3 regions of the Aeromonas veronii genome follow, and region 3 is predicted to be linked to each of the others. Evidence: predicted binding sites of a transcription regulator. Region 3 holds the regulator's gene; each other region holds the start of a gene.
The links. Region 3 encodes sigma-54, which starts transcription at its own class of promoters, with help from an activator protein. Its sites were predicted from a motif close to TGGCACNGTTTTNGCTT; they were not measured.
Positions count from the first base shown of each region.

Region 1: the regulator sigma-54 is predicted to act here: its motif matches at 3,032-3,048, upstream of ABNP46_RS07015 (cytochrome ubiquinol oxidase subunit I).
Region 2: the regulator sigma-54 is predicted to act here: its motif matches at 2,209-2,225, upstream of fliE (flagellar hook-basal body complex protein FliE).

Region 1 covers NZ_CP157875.1:1,481,668-1,487,439, forward strand. The annotation lists gene ABNP46_RS07000 (DMT family transporter) at 1-761, opposite strand, end outside; gene ABNP46_RS07005 (tellurite resistance TerB family protein) at 824-1,474, shown strand; gene ABNP46_RS07010 (PLP-dependent aminotransferase family protein) at 1,549-2,973, opposite strand; gene ABNP46_RS07015 (cytochrome ubiquinol oxidase subunit I) at 3,094-4,665, shown strand; gene cydB (cytochrome d ubiquinol oxidase subunit II) at 4,665-5,772, shown strand, end outside.
Region 2 covers NZ_CP157875.1:3,277,799-3,283,570, reverse strand. The annotation lists gene rimO (30S ribosomal protein S12 methylthiotransferase RimO) at 1-470, opposite strand, end outside; gene befA (beta cell expansion factor BefA) at 828-1,604, shown strand; gene ABNP46_RS15075 (hypothetical protein) at 1,750-2,136, shown strand; gene fliE (flagellar hook-basal body complex protein FliE) at 2,265-2,582, shown strand; gene fliF (flagellar basal-body MS-ring/collar protein FliF) at 2,637-4,343, shown strand; gene fliG (flagellar motor switch protein FliG) at 4,336-5,397, shown strand; gene fliH (flagellar assembly protein FliH) at 5,467-5,772, shown strand, end outside.
Region 3 covers NZ_CP157875.1:423,152-428,923, forward strand. The annotation lists gene lptC (LPS export ABC transporter periplasmic protein LptC) at 1-378, shown strand, start outside; gene lptA (lipopolysaccharide transport periplasmic protein LptA) at 365-883, shown strand; gene lptB (LPS export ABC transporter ATP-binding protein) at 896-1,621, shown strand; gene ABNP46_RS02055 (RNA polymerase factor sigma-54) at 1,688-3,127, shown strand; gene hpf (ribosome hibernation promoting factor) at 3,148-3,435, shown strand; gene ptsN (PTS IIA-like nitrogen regulatory protein PtsN) at 3,438-3,884, shown strand; gene rapZ (RNase adapter RapZ) at 3,925-4,791, shown strand; gene npr (PTS phosphocarrier protein NPr) at 4,812-5,084, shown strand; gene ABNP46_RS02080 (BglG family transcription antiterminator) at 5,096-5,772, opposite strand, start outside.

The DNA of each region.
Region 1 (5,772 bases), 1.1 Mb from region 3:
CCCGACTCATCGAGCAGGATGAGCCCGGCCAGGAGGGCGAGCGGGGGCACCAGTAGCTGGATGCTGGCGGCCAGGGTGCGCCCGAGCTGGGGCAGCACCTGATACCAGAGGGCATAGCCGAGACCGGAGGCGAGCCCCCCTGATGCCAGGGCGTAGCCGATGGCGGTCGGGCTGGCATTGAGTTGCCCCAGCCACAGATAGAGCAGGGCCGCAGGCAGGCTGGCCATCAGGAAGTGGCCCGCGTTGGCGGCGACGGGATCGCTAAAACGCGGCGCGCGCAGGGTATAGCAGGCCCAGGCGATGCCGGCGGCGACCATCAGCACGGCCCCCAGGGGATCCGGCGCGCTGATGCCGGGCAGCAGCAGCAAAATAAGCCCCGCCATGGCGAGCAGCAGGCCGGCCCACTGGAAAGGGGGAAGCCGCTCGCCACGCAGCAGCGGCGGGGCCAGCATGCTGAGCTGGACGGCGGCGAACAGCAGCAGGGCGCCGGTGCCTGTGGTCAGGGTCAGGTAGGCGAAGGAGAAGGCGGCGCCGTAGATGACGAGGCAGAGGGCGCCAGCCCAGTCTCCTTGGCGCGCTGGCGTGGGACGGCGCGCCGAGCAGAGCAGGAACAGCACCAGGGCGCCGCTGGTCAGGCGCAGCAGGGTGAACAGGGCCGGATCCATGCGCTCTTCAAACAGTGCCAGGCGGCAGAGCACCGAGTTGGCGGCGAATGCCACCAGGGTCAGCAGAGTGAGCAGCAACAGGCGGGGTAGCGGCATTTATTCACCTTGAGTTCAGTGGCGGCGAACCAGCATAAAGCAAAATGCAATGAGGAGGGCCTATGAAACAAATACTCGATCAACTGCTCGGCAGCGGCAAGAGCTGGCTCAACGATGGCGGCGACAGCCGCAAGGCCCAGATGAAGGGCATGGCGCAGGGCGGCCTGGCGGCCGGGGCCATGGCTTTGCTGCTCGGCAACAAGAAGATACGTAAATATGGTGGCAAGGTGGCGGCGGTGGGCGGTGCGGCGGCCCTCGGTGGTCTCGCCTACAAGCTCTACCAGGACTGGCAATCCCAGCAGGGCGGGGCGGCGCAACCAGCCCAGCCTCTGGATTCCCTGCAGGGACAGGCGCTTGACGCCCGTGCCACCCTGCTGGTGCGTGCCATGGTGGCGGCGGCCCGGGCCGATGGTCACATCGACGACGCCGAGCGCCAGAAGATCCAGCAGTACCTGACCGAACAGGGGCAGAGCGATGCGGCCCGCTGGATTGACGCCGAGCTGGCCCGCCCGCTGGATCCCCAGGCCCTGGCCCGGGAGGTCACCGACATGGAGCAGGCCACCGAGGTCTACCTCGCCTCCCTGCTCACCGTCGAGGTGGATCACTTCATGGAGCGCGGTTATCTGGACGAGCTGGCCCGTGCCCTCAGGCTCGATGACAACCTCAAAGGCAGCATAGAGAAGCAGGTGGCCCAGCTGGGGTCGCCGAGCTGATCCGCACGTTCGTACTCGATGAAAAGGCCCCGTCATGGGGCCTGTTTGTGTTCGGCCGCGTCCGCCTCAAGGGCTCAACGCAACAAGGGTTTGTCTAACTGCTGCCGGATAAGCTCCGCCAACTGGCCGAGGGCGGCCTCCAGCTCTGGGCTCCAGGGATGGGAGCTGTTTAGGCGCAGGCAGTGGTTGTGCTGACCTTGGCTGGAAAAGAGCGCCCCGGGCGCCAGGGAAAAGCCGCAGGCGAGCGCTCTGGCGTGCAGGGCCCGGCTGTCGAGACGCTCGTCAAATTCCAGCCAGAGGAAGTAGCCGCCATCGGGGGAGGAAATGCGCACATCCAGGGGCAGGAGGCGCAGCAGAGCGGCCCGCATCTGCTGCTGGCGCTGGGCCAGGGTGTGGCGCAGGCGCCGAAAATGGGCATCCACCCCGCCCTGGCGCAGCATGTCGGCAAGCGCCAGCTGGCTCGGCACATTGGTCGACAGGGTCGACATCAGCTGCAGCCGCTGGATGCGCTCGGCATGGGGGCCCGCCACCACCCAGCCGACCCGAAAGCCCGGCGCCAGGCATTTGGAAAACGAGCTGCACAGCAGGCTGTCCCCCCGAGCGTCCCAATGCTTGAGCGGGCGCGGCCGCTCGCGGCCAAAATAGATCTCCGCATAGACGTCGTCCTCCACCAGAGGAACCCGGTGGGCGTTGAGCAGCTGCATCAGCGCCTCCTTGTGGCCATCCGGCATGGTGTGACCCAGTGGATGCTGGACGTTGCCCATCAGCCAGCACGCCTTGATGGGGCGCTGGGCCAGGGCCTGTGCCAGCAGCGCAAGATCGATGCCAACCCCGGGGGTGACCGGGATCTCCACCGCCTTGAGCTGCAGACGCTCTATGGCCTGCAGGGCGCCGTAGAAGGTGGGAGACTCCACCACCACCCAGTCTCCCGGCTCGGTCAGCACCTGCAGGCTGAGGGAGAGCGCCTCCATGGCTCCCGTGGTGATGATGATCTCTTGGGGGTCGACCAGCAGGCCATCGTCCGCGTAGCGGCGGGCGATGGCCCGGCGCAACGTCTCGTTGCCGGGGGGCAAATCCGCCACCGTGCTGAAGGGATCGAGCCGGCGCATGCAGCTGCCCAGCGCCCGGCCGAGCTGGGGATGGGGGAAGAGGACGGGATCCGCCACCGCCATGCCGAGCGGCACCAGATCCCGGGACTTGCTCGCCTGCAGCACCTCGAACACCAGATCGTTGATGTCCACCGAGCCGCTGTAGTGCGCCTGCTGGGGGGCGCTGATGCGCTGGGGGGAGGCGGCGGCCTTGACGTAGTAACCGGACTGGGGCCGCGCCAACACCAGGCCGCGGCTCTCCAGCAGCTGGTAGGCCTGCAGCACCGTCATGGGGCTCAAATGATGGGTCTTGCAGCTCTGGCGGATGGAGGGGATGCGCTCCCCCGGCCGCCAGACGCCGCTCTCTATCTGCTGCTGCAGCTGATCTGCCAGTTGGCCGTAGCGGGACATGGTGGGCTCAAACTGTTATAGGTGTATTTCACTATAACTGCATCTGTTATAGGTGTCATGGCACGTGTTGTACTTAACGGGCGAAAACCTGTCTGTTAAATGCAACATAGAGAGTCATGCATGATAAGCTTGGATGATGTGGTCAGCCTCTCCCGAATACAGTTCGGCGCGACGGCGATGTTCCACTTTCTGTTTGTACCCCTCACCCTGGGGCTGTCCTGGATCCTGGTGATTGCCGAGTCGGCCTACGTGATGACCGGCAAGGTGATCTACAAGGACATCACCCGCTTCTGGGGCAAGTTGTTCGGTATCAACTTCGTGATGGGGGTGACTACCGGGATTACGTTGGAGTTCCAGTTCGGGACCAACTGGGCCTACTACTCCCACTACGTCGGCGACATCTTCGGCACTCCGCTCGCGGTGGAGGGACTGATGGCCTTCTTCCTCGAATCCACCCTGGTGGGACTCTTCTTCTTCGGCTGGGACAAACTCTCCCGCGGTCAGCACCTGATGGTGACCATGCTGGTGGCGCTCGGCTCCAACCTCTCAGCGCTCTGGATCCTCATCGCCAACGGCTGGATGCAGAACCCGGTCGGCGCCGAGTTCAACCCCATGACGATGCGCATGGAGCTGGTGGACGTGGCCGCTGTCATCTTCAACCCGGTGGCCCAGGTCAAGTTCGTGCACACGGTGGCGGCGGGCTATGTGGCTGCTTCCCTGTTCGTGATGGGGGTGAGCAGCTGGTATCTGCTGCGCCGCATGGAGGTGCGCTTCGCCCTGCGCTCCTTCGCCATCGCCTCGGGTTTCGGTCTGGCCGCCATCCTCTCGGTCATAGTACTGGGTGACGAGTCTGGCTATCGCACCGGCGAGGTACAGAAGGTGAAACTCGCCGCCATCGAGGCGGAGTGGCACACCGAGCCTGCCCCGGCCTCCTTCACCCTGTTCGGTCTGCCGGATCAGAGCGCCGAGACCACCCACGCCGCGGTCAAGATCCCTTATCTGATGGGCATTATCGCCACCCGCTCCCTCGATGAGCAGGTGACGGGCCTGAAAGATCTCAAGGCCGAGCACGAGGTGCGCATCCGCAGTGGCATGCTGGCCCACGATGCCCTGGAAGCCCTGCGGGCGGATGGCGGCAATGCTGAGGCCAGGGCCACCTTCGAGCGCCACCGCGCCGATCTCGGCTACGGCCTGCTGCTGACCCCCTACGCCAAGGAGATTGGCAAGGCGGACGAGGTGGCCATTGCCAAGGCGGTGGACGACTCCATCCCCCAGGTGGCGCCACTGTTCTGGAGCTTCCGACTGATGGTGGGCATAGGTGTGGTATTGCTGCTGCTCTTTACCGCCGCCTTCCTGCAGCTGTGCCGGGGCCGGCTGGTGCAATCGACCCGCTTGCTCAAGGCCCTGTTCTGGTCCATCCCCCTGCCCTGGATTGCCATCGAGGCGGGCTGGTTCGTGGCCGAGTTCGGTCGCCAGCCCTGGACCATCAGCGACGTGCTGCCGGTGTCGGCATCCGTCTCCTTGCTGCGCCCGGGCCAACTCTGGTTCAGCCTCATCTCCATCTTCCTCATCTACAGCACGCTGCTGGTGGTGGAGCTGTTCTTGTTGCGTCACGTGATCCGCAAAGGGCCCGCCAGCCTGCAGACGGGTCGTTATCAAGGTGAAGTGTTGAAAAACGGGAGTCCCGTCTGATGGATTACGAAACCCTGAAACTCGTCTGGTGGGGGCTGGTGCTCTTCCTGCTCATCGGCTTCGTGGTGATGGATGGCTTCGATCTCGGGGTCGGCATGCTGTTGCCCGTGGTGGCCAAGAACGATGAGGAGCGGCGGGTGCTGCTCAACAGCGTGGGGCCCGTGTGGGAGGGCAACCAGGTGTGGCTCATCGCCGGCGCCGGCACCCTGTTCGCCGCCTGGCCTCTGGTCTATGCGGCCTCCTTCTCGGCGCTCTATGTGCCCTTCATGTTCCTGCTGTTCGGCCTCTTCCTGCGCCCGGTCGGTTTTGACTATCGCAGCAAGCTGCCGGACCCCGTGTGGCGCCGCTGGTGGGACCGGGCCCTGGTGATGGGAGCCCTGCTGCCGACCCTGGTGTTTGGCGCGACCCTCGCCTTCTTGCTGCAAGGCTTGCCGTTTCGCTTCGACTCGGCCCTTCGCATCCACTATGGCGCCTTCGATTTTAACTGGCCGCTGCTCTTCACCTGCATGGGCACGGCGCTGGCCCTGCTGATGCTCCATGGCTGCAGCTTCTTGCAGTGCAAGACTCAAGGGGTGATAGCGGCGCGCTGCGCTCGCCAGAGCCGCTGGCTCGGCCCTCTGGCAAGCGCTCTGTTTGCCTTGGGCGGCTTCTGGCTCAGCCAGATGCGCGGCTACCAGATAGCCGAGATTGGGGATCTCAACAGCGCCCTGACCCCCCTGATGAAACAGGTGACGACGGCGCCGGATGGCTGGTTTGGCAACTTCATTACGCACCCCGTGCTCTGGGCCGTGCCGGCACTTGGCCTCTTGCTGCCGCTCTTGAGCGCGCTGGCAAGCAGCCTTGGCCGGGCGCGGCTCGCCATCGTCGCCAGCGGCGGTGCCTGCGCCGCCATGATGCTGACCATCGCCATCGCCCTGTTCCCCTTCGTGCTGCCCTCGTCTCTGGATCCGTCGAGCAGCCTGACCCTGTGGGACGGCATCTCCAGCGAGCGCACCCTCTTCATCATGCTGGGCATAGTCGCCGTGCTGATGCCAATCAACATCGGCTACACCCTCTGGGTCTACTGGGTGGCGCGGGGCAAGATGAGTACCGAGCAGGTGCGTGAAC
Region 2 (5,772 bases), 1.7 Mb from region 3:
CAGAAGGTGCAGCGGTGGTTGCAGCCTTCGGAAATCTTCAGGTAGGCGTAGTGACGGGGGGTCAGCTTGACCCCATGGGCCGGTACCAGGCTGGTAAAGGGGTTGTGGGTGGGCTTTTCCACGTACTTGTGGACGTGGCCCAGCACCTCTTCATAGGCGTGGGGGCCGGTGATTTCGAGCACCTTGGGGTGGATCTCGCGGATCTGGTTCTCTTTGGCGCCAAGACAGCCGGTGACGATCACCTTGCCGTTTTCGGACAGGGCCTCACCGATGGCTTCCAGCGACTCTTGTACTGCGCTGTCGATGAAGCCGCAGGTGTTGACCACCACCAGCTCCGCATCGTCATAGCTGGGCACCACATCGTACCCTTCGGTACGCAGCTGGGTCAGGATGCGTTCGGAATCGACCAGGTTTTTGGGGCAACCCAAGGAGACGAATCCTACTTTGGGGGCCTGTTTTGTGTTGGACATCGCTCAATCACTCTTAGGTGGCTCTATTATAAGGGCGCGGATTTTACCGGAATGGCTAACCAAAAACTATACAACCGGGGGGGGCTGGCCGAACAATATTTACGGGTTCATCCCCTTTGCATCGGCAAGGGCGAGGGGGATGGGCGCCTCTGCGGGTGACAGTTATCGTCCGACCACGGCAGCCTCGCTTCCTCAAGCAGAGTGCGGCAGGAAACGCCTTGCTCACCCGGCGATATGGGCGAAAGAGTGACGCAGGTGGTTGAGTCGCAAGGCATAGTCGTGAACGGGACTGTTATTGGCGTACGATTAAATCTGATAGGGTAGTGATCCGCTGACGAGCAGAAGAAGGAGCAGACCATGAAGAGCAAACCCTGGCTGATTGCCGCCGCCCTGTTGCTGGCATCCACTCCCAGCCATGCCGACTGGGCCAAGCTGAAAGAGGCCGCCTCCGATCTCGGCACCGCGGTGAGCGACACCAGCAAAGAAGCATGGAAGGGGATCACCGATTTCTCCAAGGAGACCTGGGAGTCCGTCTCTACCTGGGGAGCCGATGCCTATAACAAGGCCGGTGCCTGGACCGAAGAGAGTGCGGCCACCGGCAAGGAGTGGCTGGATGCGGCGGACAAGAAGCTCGACACCATGTTGGAGCCCAAGACCCCGGAAGAGGCGCGCACGGCCCTTGATACCATGGCCGACACCGCCCTGGTGCGGCTGTTCAACGATCAGCCCTCCGCCAAGCTGCTGTTTGACCAGGCCTATGGCTACGCGGTGTTCGATTCGCGCAAGTTCTCCCTGATGATCCATACCAACCAGGGGTCGGGGGTTGCGGTCAATCGCAAAAACGGCAAGCACACCTATATGAAGATGTTCGGGGCGGGCCTCGCGGCCGGGCTCGGCGGCAAGTTCTATCAGCAGGTGATCCTGTTTGAAGACCAGACCCACTTCGATGCCTTCGTCAACAAGGGCTGGGAAGCCACCTCCGAGGTGGGGGCCGTGGCAGGCAAGGAGAGTGCTGAGCTGACCGCCAAGTACAACGGCGGCATGGCCATCTACCAGATTGGCGAGAAAGGGCTGCTGCTGGATGCCAATATTTCCGGCTCCAAGTACTGGCTTGACGATGATTTGAACAAGTGACACATCCATCTTCGTCCGACAAGTTCTTTTTCTTCTATCAGATTGAAATACAGTCTGTTTAATTGACGAGACTTGCAGTAAAAAGAGGGCCTTCGGCCCTCTTTTTCATGGGCGCGGATCAGAGTCGTGGGACAAGGAGAGGGATATGGCGCATGAGCCCGGGCAAGATGTGATGGCGGCCCAGAGCCGGGAGTGGGAAAAACAGAGCATCTATCTGCGGTTGCAGGAAGGGATCCCCACGGCGTTCTGGGTCTGGGGGGATCTGGTGGCACCGCTGGAACCAGCCCTGTCGCCAGAAGCCTATGCGGGCCAGTTTGGTTGGGGAGAGGCCGATGAGGCCTGCCTGGCCCTCTCCCACGCCATCATCGCCAAGCTGGTGGCCGTGGGCTTGGTGACCCCTGAGCAGGCAAGCGTCAAGGCGCACTACCTGCGTGATGAGGTGCTGGCCAAGCTGCCTGCCGACGAACACTACGATCTGCATCTGAGCTACCTGCGGTTGCTGCTGGGCAAACAGCCCTGGCCCGCGATCTGAATCCGTGACGGCCGGTGGCACCGGCCTGATCACGCCCCTCTTTCACTTCTGATCTTCTCTATTCGCTCTGGTTGGCACCCTTATTGCTTTAAGCCTGTCAGCGTCAATGATTTGTCTGGGGATGAAAGATGGAAATAAGTGCAAGCAGCCTGATGCAAGAGATGCAGGCACTCAAGGTCGAAGCGGGAGCCACTCCGCTGGCCCAGCCTGGTCGCCCGGTCAGTTCGGATTTCGGTCAGATGCTCAAGCTGGCTCTCGACAACGTCAACGAGCTGCAGGGCAGCGCCAACGATCTGCGCACCCGCTTCGATTTGGGCGACAAGTCGGTGGATCTCTCCGAGGTGATGATCGCCGGCCAGAAATCCTCCATCGCCTTCGAGGCGACCGTCCAGGTGCGCAACAAGATGGTCGATGCCTACAAGACCATCATGAACATGCCGGTATAAGCACATCCATGGCGACTGAGCATCATGAACATGTCAGCAACAAGGACATAAACCGTGGCTAACGATCAAAACGGCGATCTGCTGATGAACAACGAAGGGGCGGCGACCCTGGACGAGCAGGAGCAGAAGAGCTCGGCGCTGGGCTTCCTCTCCAACACGGATGTGCTGCGCCAGATCACCCTGATCCTGGGGCTGACCATCTGTCTGGCCATCGCCGTCTTCATCCTGTTGTGGGGCAAGGAGCCGGAGATGCGTCCCCTCGGCACCTTCAATACCCAGGAGCTGGTCTCCACCCTCGACTACCTCGATCAGCAGAAGATCCCCTATCAGGTGGACGGCAAGAGCGTGCTGGTCAGCGCCGAAAACTATGCCGATATCCGTCTGCGCCTGACCCGCGCCGGCCTTGCCAGCAGCAGCGACGTGAGCAACGATGGCGAGTCCATCCTGCTCAAGGACTCCAGCTTCGGCGTCAGCCAGCGCATGGAGGGTGAGCGTCTCAAGCTCAGCCGCGAGCGCCAGCTGGCGAGCGCCATCGAACAGTTCCAGAACGTGGCCAAGGCCCAGGTGCTGCTGGCCATTCCCAAGGACAACGTGTTCGCCCGCAACGAGCGCAAGCCGAGTGCCACCGTGGTGCTGAGCCTGCGGGGCAGCGCCCTCGGCCAGGGGGAAGTGGACTCCATCGTCGACATGGTGGCCTCCGCCGTCCACGGCCTGGAGCCGACCCGGGTCACGGTCACCGACCAGAACGGCCGCCTGCTCAACTCCGGCTCCCAGGATCCTCTCTCCGCCCAGACCCGCAAAGAGTTTGCGATGCAGCAGAAGCAGGAGCTGGAGTACAAACAAAAAATTGACGCCATCCTGATCCCGGTGCTCGGGGCGGACAACTACACCGCCGAGGTGGATCTCTCCCTCGACTTCTCCCAGCAGGAGCAGACCCGCAAGACCTTCAACCCGGACTTGCCCGCCGTGCGCTCCGAAATGACGGTGGAGGAGAACAGCTCGGGTGGCAGCAACGGCGGCGTGCCCGGCGCGCTCTCCAACCAGCCCCCTGCCGCCTCCAGCATTCCCCAGGAGGCCACGGCCGCCGAGGGTGGCAATGCGGCCAGCGGCCGCTCCCGCAAGGAGGCGACCCGCAACTTCGAACTGGACAGCACCATCAGCCATATCCGGCGCCAGCAGGGCGGCATTCGCCGCATGACGGTGTCGGTGGCGGTGGATTACAAGGCGACGCCTGGCGCCGAGGGTGCCATCACCCGCGAGCCCCGCACCCAGGCCGAGCTCGACACCCTGCGTCGGTTGCTCAGTGGCGGCCTCGGCTTTGACGTGACCCGGGGGGATACCCTGGAAGTGGTCGCCATCCCGTTCAACCGTCCCGAACTCGAGGCCGTGGCGGACATCCCGCTCTACGAGCAGCCCTGGTTCTGGCGCGCGGTGCGCATCGCCGCCTCCGTGCTGGTCATCATAGTGCTCATCGTCACCGTGGTGCGCCCCATGCTCAAACGCCTGCTCTACCCGGATGCGAGACCGGAAGGGGAGCTGGATCTGGACAACAGCATAGTGCTGGGCGGGGATGACGAGCTCAGTCTGCTGGCGGCCCAGGCGGAAGCCGAGCCCATCTTCGGGGTGCGCGATGGTCACCTGAAACTGCCGGATCTGCACAAGGATGAAGACTTGCTCAAGGCGGTGCGTGCGCTGGTGGCGAATGAACCGGATCTGGCCGCTCAGGTCATTAAAGAATGGGTAACGAACCGAGATGCCTGAAGAGAACAAGAACCAAATCACCGGTAACGAGATTACCGACAGCCAGCGCCTGCTTCTGGATCAGATGAGCGGGATGGAGATGGCGGCCGTGCTGATGCTGAGCCTCAACGAAGAGGACGCCGCCCAGATCTTCCGTCACCTCGAACCCAAGCAGGTGCAGCGCCTCGGCATGTCCATGGCCTCCATGTCGGACTTCAGTCACGATCGGGTGGCGGCGGTGCATCGTCAATTTATCGACGACATCCAGAAATACACCAACATCGGTATCGGCAGCGAAGACTTCGTGCGCAAGGCCCTGGTGGCGGCACTCGGGGAGGACAAGGCCAGCAACCTGGTGGATCAGATTATTCTGGGGTCAGGGGCCCGCGGCCTCGACTCCCTCAAGTGGATGGATGCGCGCCAGGTGGCCAGCATCATCCAGAACGAACACCCGCAGATCCAGACCATAGTGCTTTCTTATCTGGAGCCGGAGCAGTCGGCGGAGATCCTGAGCCAGTTCCCGGAGCAGGTACGCCTGGATCTGGTGATGCGTATCGCCAACCTGGAAGAGGTGCAACCGGCGGCGCTGCAAGAGCTCAACGACATCATGGAGAAGCAGTTCGCCGGTGCGGCCGGGGCTCAGGCCGCCAAGATGGGTGGCCTCAAGGCTGCCGCCAACATCATGAACTACCTCGACACCAACATCGAAGGCCAGCTGATGGACTCCATCCGCGACTCGGACGAGGAGATGAGCCAGCAGATCCAGGATCTGATGTTCGTGTTCGAGAACCTCATCGACGTGGACGATCGCGGCATCCAGACCCTGCTGCGGGAAGTACCGGGGGATCTGCTGCAACGGGCCCTCAAGGGCTCGGACGATCAGATGCGGGAGAAGGTGTTCAAGAACATGTCCAAGCGGGCCGCCGAGATGCTGGCGGACGATCTGGAGGCCATGGGGCCGATCCGGGTCTCCGAAGTGGAGGCCGCCCAGAAGGAGATCCTCTCCATCGCACGCCGTCTGGCGGATGCGGGCGAGATCATGCTGGGGGCCGGTGGTGGCGAAGAGTTCCTCTAACATGTTGGCCTTTCACCATGGTGTTGTATTGTCATGCCACCCGTTTTTGGTGAGGAGTGCTACTAGAGCATGAACAGCAAGAATAACAAGCTGCGCGGTTACGTCCGGCCCGAGCCGGACGAGTTGCCGGCGCAGGCCTGGGGCTGGCCCGAGATGGAAGTCGAGTCCGAGATCCAGAGCAATGCCCTGGGGCTCAGCCCGGACTGGTATCGGCAGGAGCAGGAGGTCGAAACCCCTGATCCCGAGCCGGAGGAGGAGCCCGCTCCCAGCATCACCGCCGAGGAGCTGGAAGCCATTCGCCAGGCCGCCTGGGAAGAGGGGATGAGCGAGGGGCGTGAAGCGGGCTTTGCCAAGGGATTGGAGGAGGGCAAGCTG
Region 3 (5,772 bases):
GAGTCGGAGTTTGCCGAGTATTTCCAGATCCTCGAGCAGGCGACCTTCAACAAGCCGGTCATCTACCTGTACGACGACAAGGGTGAGGCCGAGTGGAAGGTGACGGCGGAGACCGGCGTACTCAATACCGATGACAACGTGATCCTGCGGGACAAGGTGCATCTGGATGGCCTGTTGCCGACCTCCTTCATCTCCAGCATGGATACCCAGTATCTGGAGATGGACATGGTGACTCAGGACGTGAGAAGCAACCAGCACATCCGCATTCAGGGCCAGGAATTCCAGACCGAGGGCGTAGGCCTCAAGGGTCACCTGGAACGTAAATATTTCGAATTACTGGATAAAGGCCATGCCATTTATTTCAATGAAAAACGCTAATCTGGTCCTCGTGGCCCTGCTGCTGTGCGGCGCGGCCAACGCCAAAGAGTCCGACTTCACCGAAAAGGTCTATGTGGACGCGGTCAAGCAGGTGGCCGAGATGCAGGACAACCGTGTCACCTTCAGCGAAGACGTCATCATCACCCAGGGCACCATCAAGATTAAGGCCGACAAGGTGGTGGTGATCCGCTCCGGCGAGAAGGGTGCCGAGGTGATGACCGCCTATGGCAGCCCGGCCACCTTCTTCCAGATCCTGGACAACGGCAAGCCGGTCAACGCCCATGGCAACAGCATCCGTTACGAGCTGAAGAACCGTCTGGTGACCATCACCGGCAACGGCCAGCTCAAGCAGGAAGACAGCCAGGTCAATGGCGACCTCATCCGCTACGACATCGTCAAACAGAAGATGATCGCCGAGAGCAAGGGGCCGACCCAGCGCGTCAAGACGGTGTTCCTGCCGGATCAGGTCGAGAATTTCGACAAGCCCGCCGAACAGAAGAAGTAGGAAACAACAGTCATGGCAGTGTTAAAAGCAGTGGGCTTGCAGAAGAGCTACAAGCGTCGCATGGTGGTCAGTGACGTCAGCCTGGAAGTGGGCACCGGCCAGATCGTGGGGCTGCTTGGCCCGAACGGAGCTGGCAAGACCACCTCCTTCTACATGATAGTGGGGCTGGTGCAGCGGGATGCCGGGCTCATCACCATCGACGATCAGGATATCAGCCTGCAGCCCATGCACATCCGTGCGCGCAACGGCATCGGTTACCTGCCTCAGGAAGCCTCCATCTTCCGCCGTCTGTCGGTGTTCGACAACCTGATGGGGGTCATGCAGACCCGCAAGGGACTGAGCAGCGAGGAGCGGGAGGACAAGGTCGAGCAACTGCTGGAAGAGTTCAACATCACCCACATCCGTGACAGCCTGGGTCAGAGCCTGTCAGGGGGGGAGCGCCGCCGGGTCGAGATCGCCCGGGCGCTGGCGGCAGAGCCGAGATTTATTCTGCTGGATGAGCCTTTTGCAGGGGTTGATCCCATTTCTGTCATCGATATCAAAAAGATCATCCAGCATCTGAAGGAACGTGGGCTGGGTGTGCTGATCACCGATCACAACGTTCGCGAGACCCTGGATGTGTGTGAGAAGGCCTATATTGTCAGCCACGGCAAGATGATTGCCGAGGGCGCACCGGTGGATATCCTCGCCGATGAGCAGGTCAAGCGCGTCTATTTGGGCGATCAATTCAGTCTATAGTAAGGGGGCATTCCCTCATTTTTGTTAGGTGACTGCCTCGCTGAACATAAGGATATCCCGACGTAGATGAAGCCGACATTACAGTTGCGTCTCGGTCAGTCCCTGACCATGACGCCACAATTACAACAAGCGATTCGTCTGCTCCAGCTTTCCACGCTGGAACTCCAGCAGGAAATTCAGCAAGCGCTCGACAACAACCCCTTGCTGGAGCAAGAGGAGAGCGAGGCGCAGGAAACCAGTCCGGTCGAAGTGGCCGATGCCAGTCAGCTGGATTCCAGTGACGCCATGGCGCAGGACAAGATGCCGGACGAGCTGCCCGTCGATACCACCTGGGACGAGGTCTACTCCGCCGGGACGGCCCAGAGCGCCGGCCCCATCCACGATGGAGAGGAGAGCGTCTATCAGGGGGAAACCACCGAGAACCTGCAGGACTATCTGTTGTGGCAGATGCGGCTGACGCCGTTCAGCGATCTGGATGCCGCCATCGCCCTCGCCATCATCGATGCCATCGACGAATCCGGTTATCTGACGGTTTCTCTCGAGGATATTCAGGCTGCAGTCAGCAGTGACGAGGTAGAAGTGGAACTGGATGAGGTCGAGGCCGTGCTCAAGCGGGTGCAGCATTTCGATCCGCTCGGCATCGCCGCCCGCTCCGTGCAGGAGTGCCTGCTGATCCAGCTTGGCCAGTATCCCTCCGATCTGCCCTGGCTCAACGAGGCACGGGAAGTGATCAGCGAGCACATGGATCTGCTTGGCAATCGTGACTATCGCACCCTGGCGCGCAAGACCCGGCTCAAGGAGAGCGACCTCAAGGAGGTGCTGGACCTTATCCAGCAGCTGGAACCCAGACCCGGCAACGGCGTCATCCAGAGCGAATCCCAATACGTGATCCCGGATGTGTCCGTGGTCAAGAAAGGCAGCAAGTGGGTGGTGGAGCTCAACCCGGATTCGGCGCCGCGCATTCGCGTCAACGAGACCTATGCGGCCATGGCCCGCAACGCGCGCAGCAGCACGGATACCCAGTTCATCCGCTCCCACCTGCAGGAGGCGAAGTGGTTCATCAAGAGTCTGGAGAGTCGTAACGACACCCTGCTCAAGGTGGCCAGCTGCATCGTCGAGCAGCAGCAGGGCTTCTTCGAATACGGGGAAGAAGCCATGAAACCCATGGTGCTCAATGACATCGCCGAGGCGGTGGAGATGCATGAATCGACCATCTCGCGGGTGACGACCCAGAAGTACATGCATACGCCCCGTGGCATCTTTGAACTGAAGTTTTTTTTCTCCAGTCACGTGAATACGGAAGGAGGAGGAGAGTGCTCATCGACCGCTATTCGCGCCTTGATCAAGAAGCTGGTGACGGCGGAAAACCCCGCCAAGCCGCTTAGTGATAGCAAGATCGCGGATTTGCTGGCCGAACAGGGTATTATGGTGGCGAGACGCACGATCGCAAAGTACCGTGAATCCTTGTTGATCCCGCCATCCAATCAGCGCAAACGCCTGGTTTAGGCAAACAAAAGGAAGACGTTATGCAAATTAACCTGACCGGACACCATGTCGAGATTACCGAAGCTCTGCGTGATTATGTGAACAACAAATTTGCCAAACTCGAGCGTCACTTTGACCATATCAACAACGTCCATGTGGTGTTGAGCGTCGAAAAACTGAACCAGATTGCCGAAGCCAAGCTGCATGTCAGCGGCGGTGAGGTGTTCGCCAACTCGGAGCATGCCGACATGTATGCTGCGATTGATACCCTGCTTGATAAACTGGACAGACAGATCATCAAGCACAAAGATAAATTAAATCAAAAATAACTATGCAACTTGAACACATACTGAGTCGGGACTGCACCAAGAGTGCGGTCCCCTGTACCAGCAAGAAACGCGCTCTCGAGATCATCAGTGAACTGGCCGCAGAGCGCCTCGGCACCTCCCGTCAGGTGTTGTTTGAAAGCCTGCTGGCGCGGGAAAAAATGGGCAGTACCGGGATCGGTGCCGGTATTGCCATTCCGCATGGCCGCATTGACGATGCCTTTGCGCCGACGGCTGTGCTGATGACCTTCTCCGAACCCATCCCTTTCGACTCGATTGACAATCAACCGGTTGACCTGCTCTTTGCATTGCTGGTGCCGGAAAGCGAGTGCAAGCAGCATCTCAAGACCCTTTCCCTGATGGCATCCAAGTTGGGTGACAAGGCCGTCTGCCGCCAGTTGCGCCAGGCGACCAGTGACGAAGAACTCTATCAGATCATGACCTCGGCCTGATGCCGGACAAGGCACAGCCAGGTTGGCGTGGGGGGACAAGATGCAATTAATCGTGGTAAGCGGTCGCTCGGGCTCCGGCAAGACGGTAGCCCTGCGGGTGCTGGAAGATCTGGGGTATTACTGCGTAGACAATCTGCCGGTCAATCTGTTGCCCCAGTTGATCGTCTCGGTGGAGAGCCAGTATGACAAGCTGGCGGTCAGCATCGACGTGCGCAACCTGCCCACCGAGCAGGATCGGCTGGAGAATCTGCTGGCCCAGGTACGCAGCGAGGGGCGGGTGGAATTCTCCAGCTTCTTCTTCGACGCCGACAACACTACCCTGCTCAAACGCTATGGCGAGAGTCGCCGGTTGCACCCCCTCTCTCGCAACAAGCTGTCGCTGGACGAGGCCATCCGGGAGGAGACCCACCTGCTGGCGCCCCTCTCTTCCAGTGCCGACCTGCGCATCGACACCACCAACCTCAGCATTCACGATCTCAGCGAGCTCATCAAAACCCGGGTGCTCGGCAAGAAAGAGAACGAGCTGGTGCTGGTGTTTGAATCATTCGGCTTCAAGTACGGCATCCCCAAGGATGCAGACTTCGTGTTCGATGCCCGTTTCCTGCCAAATCCCCACTGGATCCCCGAACTCAAGCCTTTCACCGGCCGGGATGAACCTGTGGCGAACTACCTCTCCAGCCAGACGGACGTCATGCTGTTCATCCAGCAGATCGAGAACATGCTGGGCACCTGGTTGCCCCATCTGGAACGCAACAATCGCAGCTATGTGACCGTGGGTATCGGCTGCACCGGTGGCCAGCATCGCTCGGTGTTCATCGCCGAACGGTTGGCGAGCGCGTTTCGCCTGCTCGGCAAGAACGTGCAGATCCGCCACCGCACCCTGGACAAGCGCTCGGCGCAGGTCTGACAGCTCAGAAGGATGCACAGATGACCGTTTCCGCCTCGGTAGAAGTCAAAAACAAGCTGGGTATTCATGCCAGACCGGCCATGATGCTGTTCGAACTGGTACAGGGCTTCGATGCCCATGTCCTGCTGCGCAACGAGGACGGGGTCGAGGCCGACGCGGACAGCGTGATCGGCCTGCTGATGCTGGACTCCGCCCAGGGCAAACAGGTAGAAGTGCAGGTGGAAGGACCGGAGGAGACGGAAGCCCTGGCCGCGGTGGTGGCGCTGTTCACCTCGGGCTTCAACGAAGAGTAGGCGCCCTCTGACTAGGCGCCGGTGCGAGCCAGTGCCTTGAAACCGGCGAAACTGCGACAGGCCAGCAAATTCTTGCTGGCTTTTTCGTTCATCAGGGCCAGGAAGAGATCGTAGAGGCCCATGGCCTCCTCATAGTCCGCCTTGGCGATGGCCAGCAGGAAGATGAGGGTGGCCGTCTCGCCATTGCCCCAGTCGATGCCCTGGGGGGCCAGCACCGTATAGACCAGGGTGCGCCTGGCCAGCAGGCCGAGGGAGTGGGGCAGGGCTATGCCGTCTCCCAGCATGGTGGAGACGATACGCTCCCGCTCCTGCAAGGATCCCCTGAACCCCGTTTCCACCTGCTCTTCCCTTTCCAGCTGATCGCAGACCCGTGTGAACAGGGCTGACTGGCTGATGGGTTCATCGATCACCATGAAATGGTCGGCGTCAAAGTACTTGTCGAGCAGGTAGGGGCGGGTGCGATCGACCAGTACCAGCTTGCCGAGCTGCTCCAACTGATATTGGGCCGGGAAGGGGGCCACCTGCACCACGGGCACATTCTTCTCGCTCACCTTGACCGTGCTTATCACGAAATCCTGCTCGATCCGCGAGAGCCCCTCGTAGTCCCGTACGGATTCCAGACTGGTCAGTTGCAACTGGGGGTATTCCCGCTTGATCCGCGCCTCCAGTACCCGGAAGGTGGCATTGC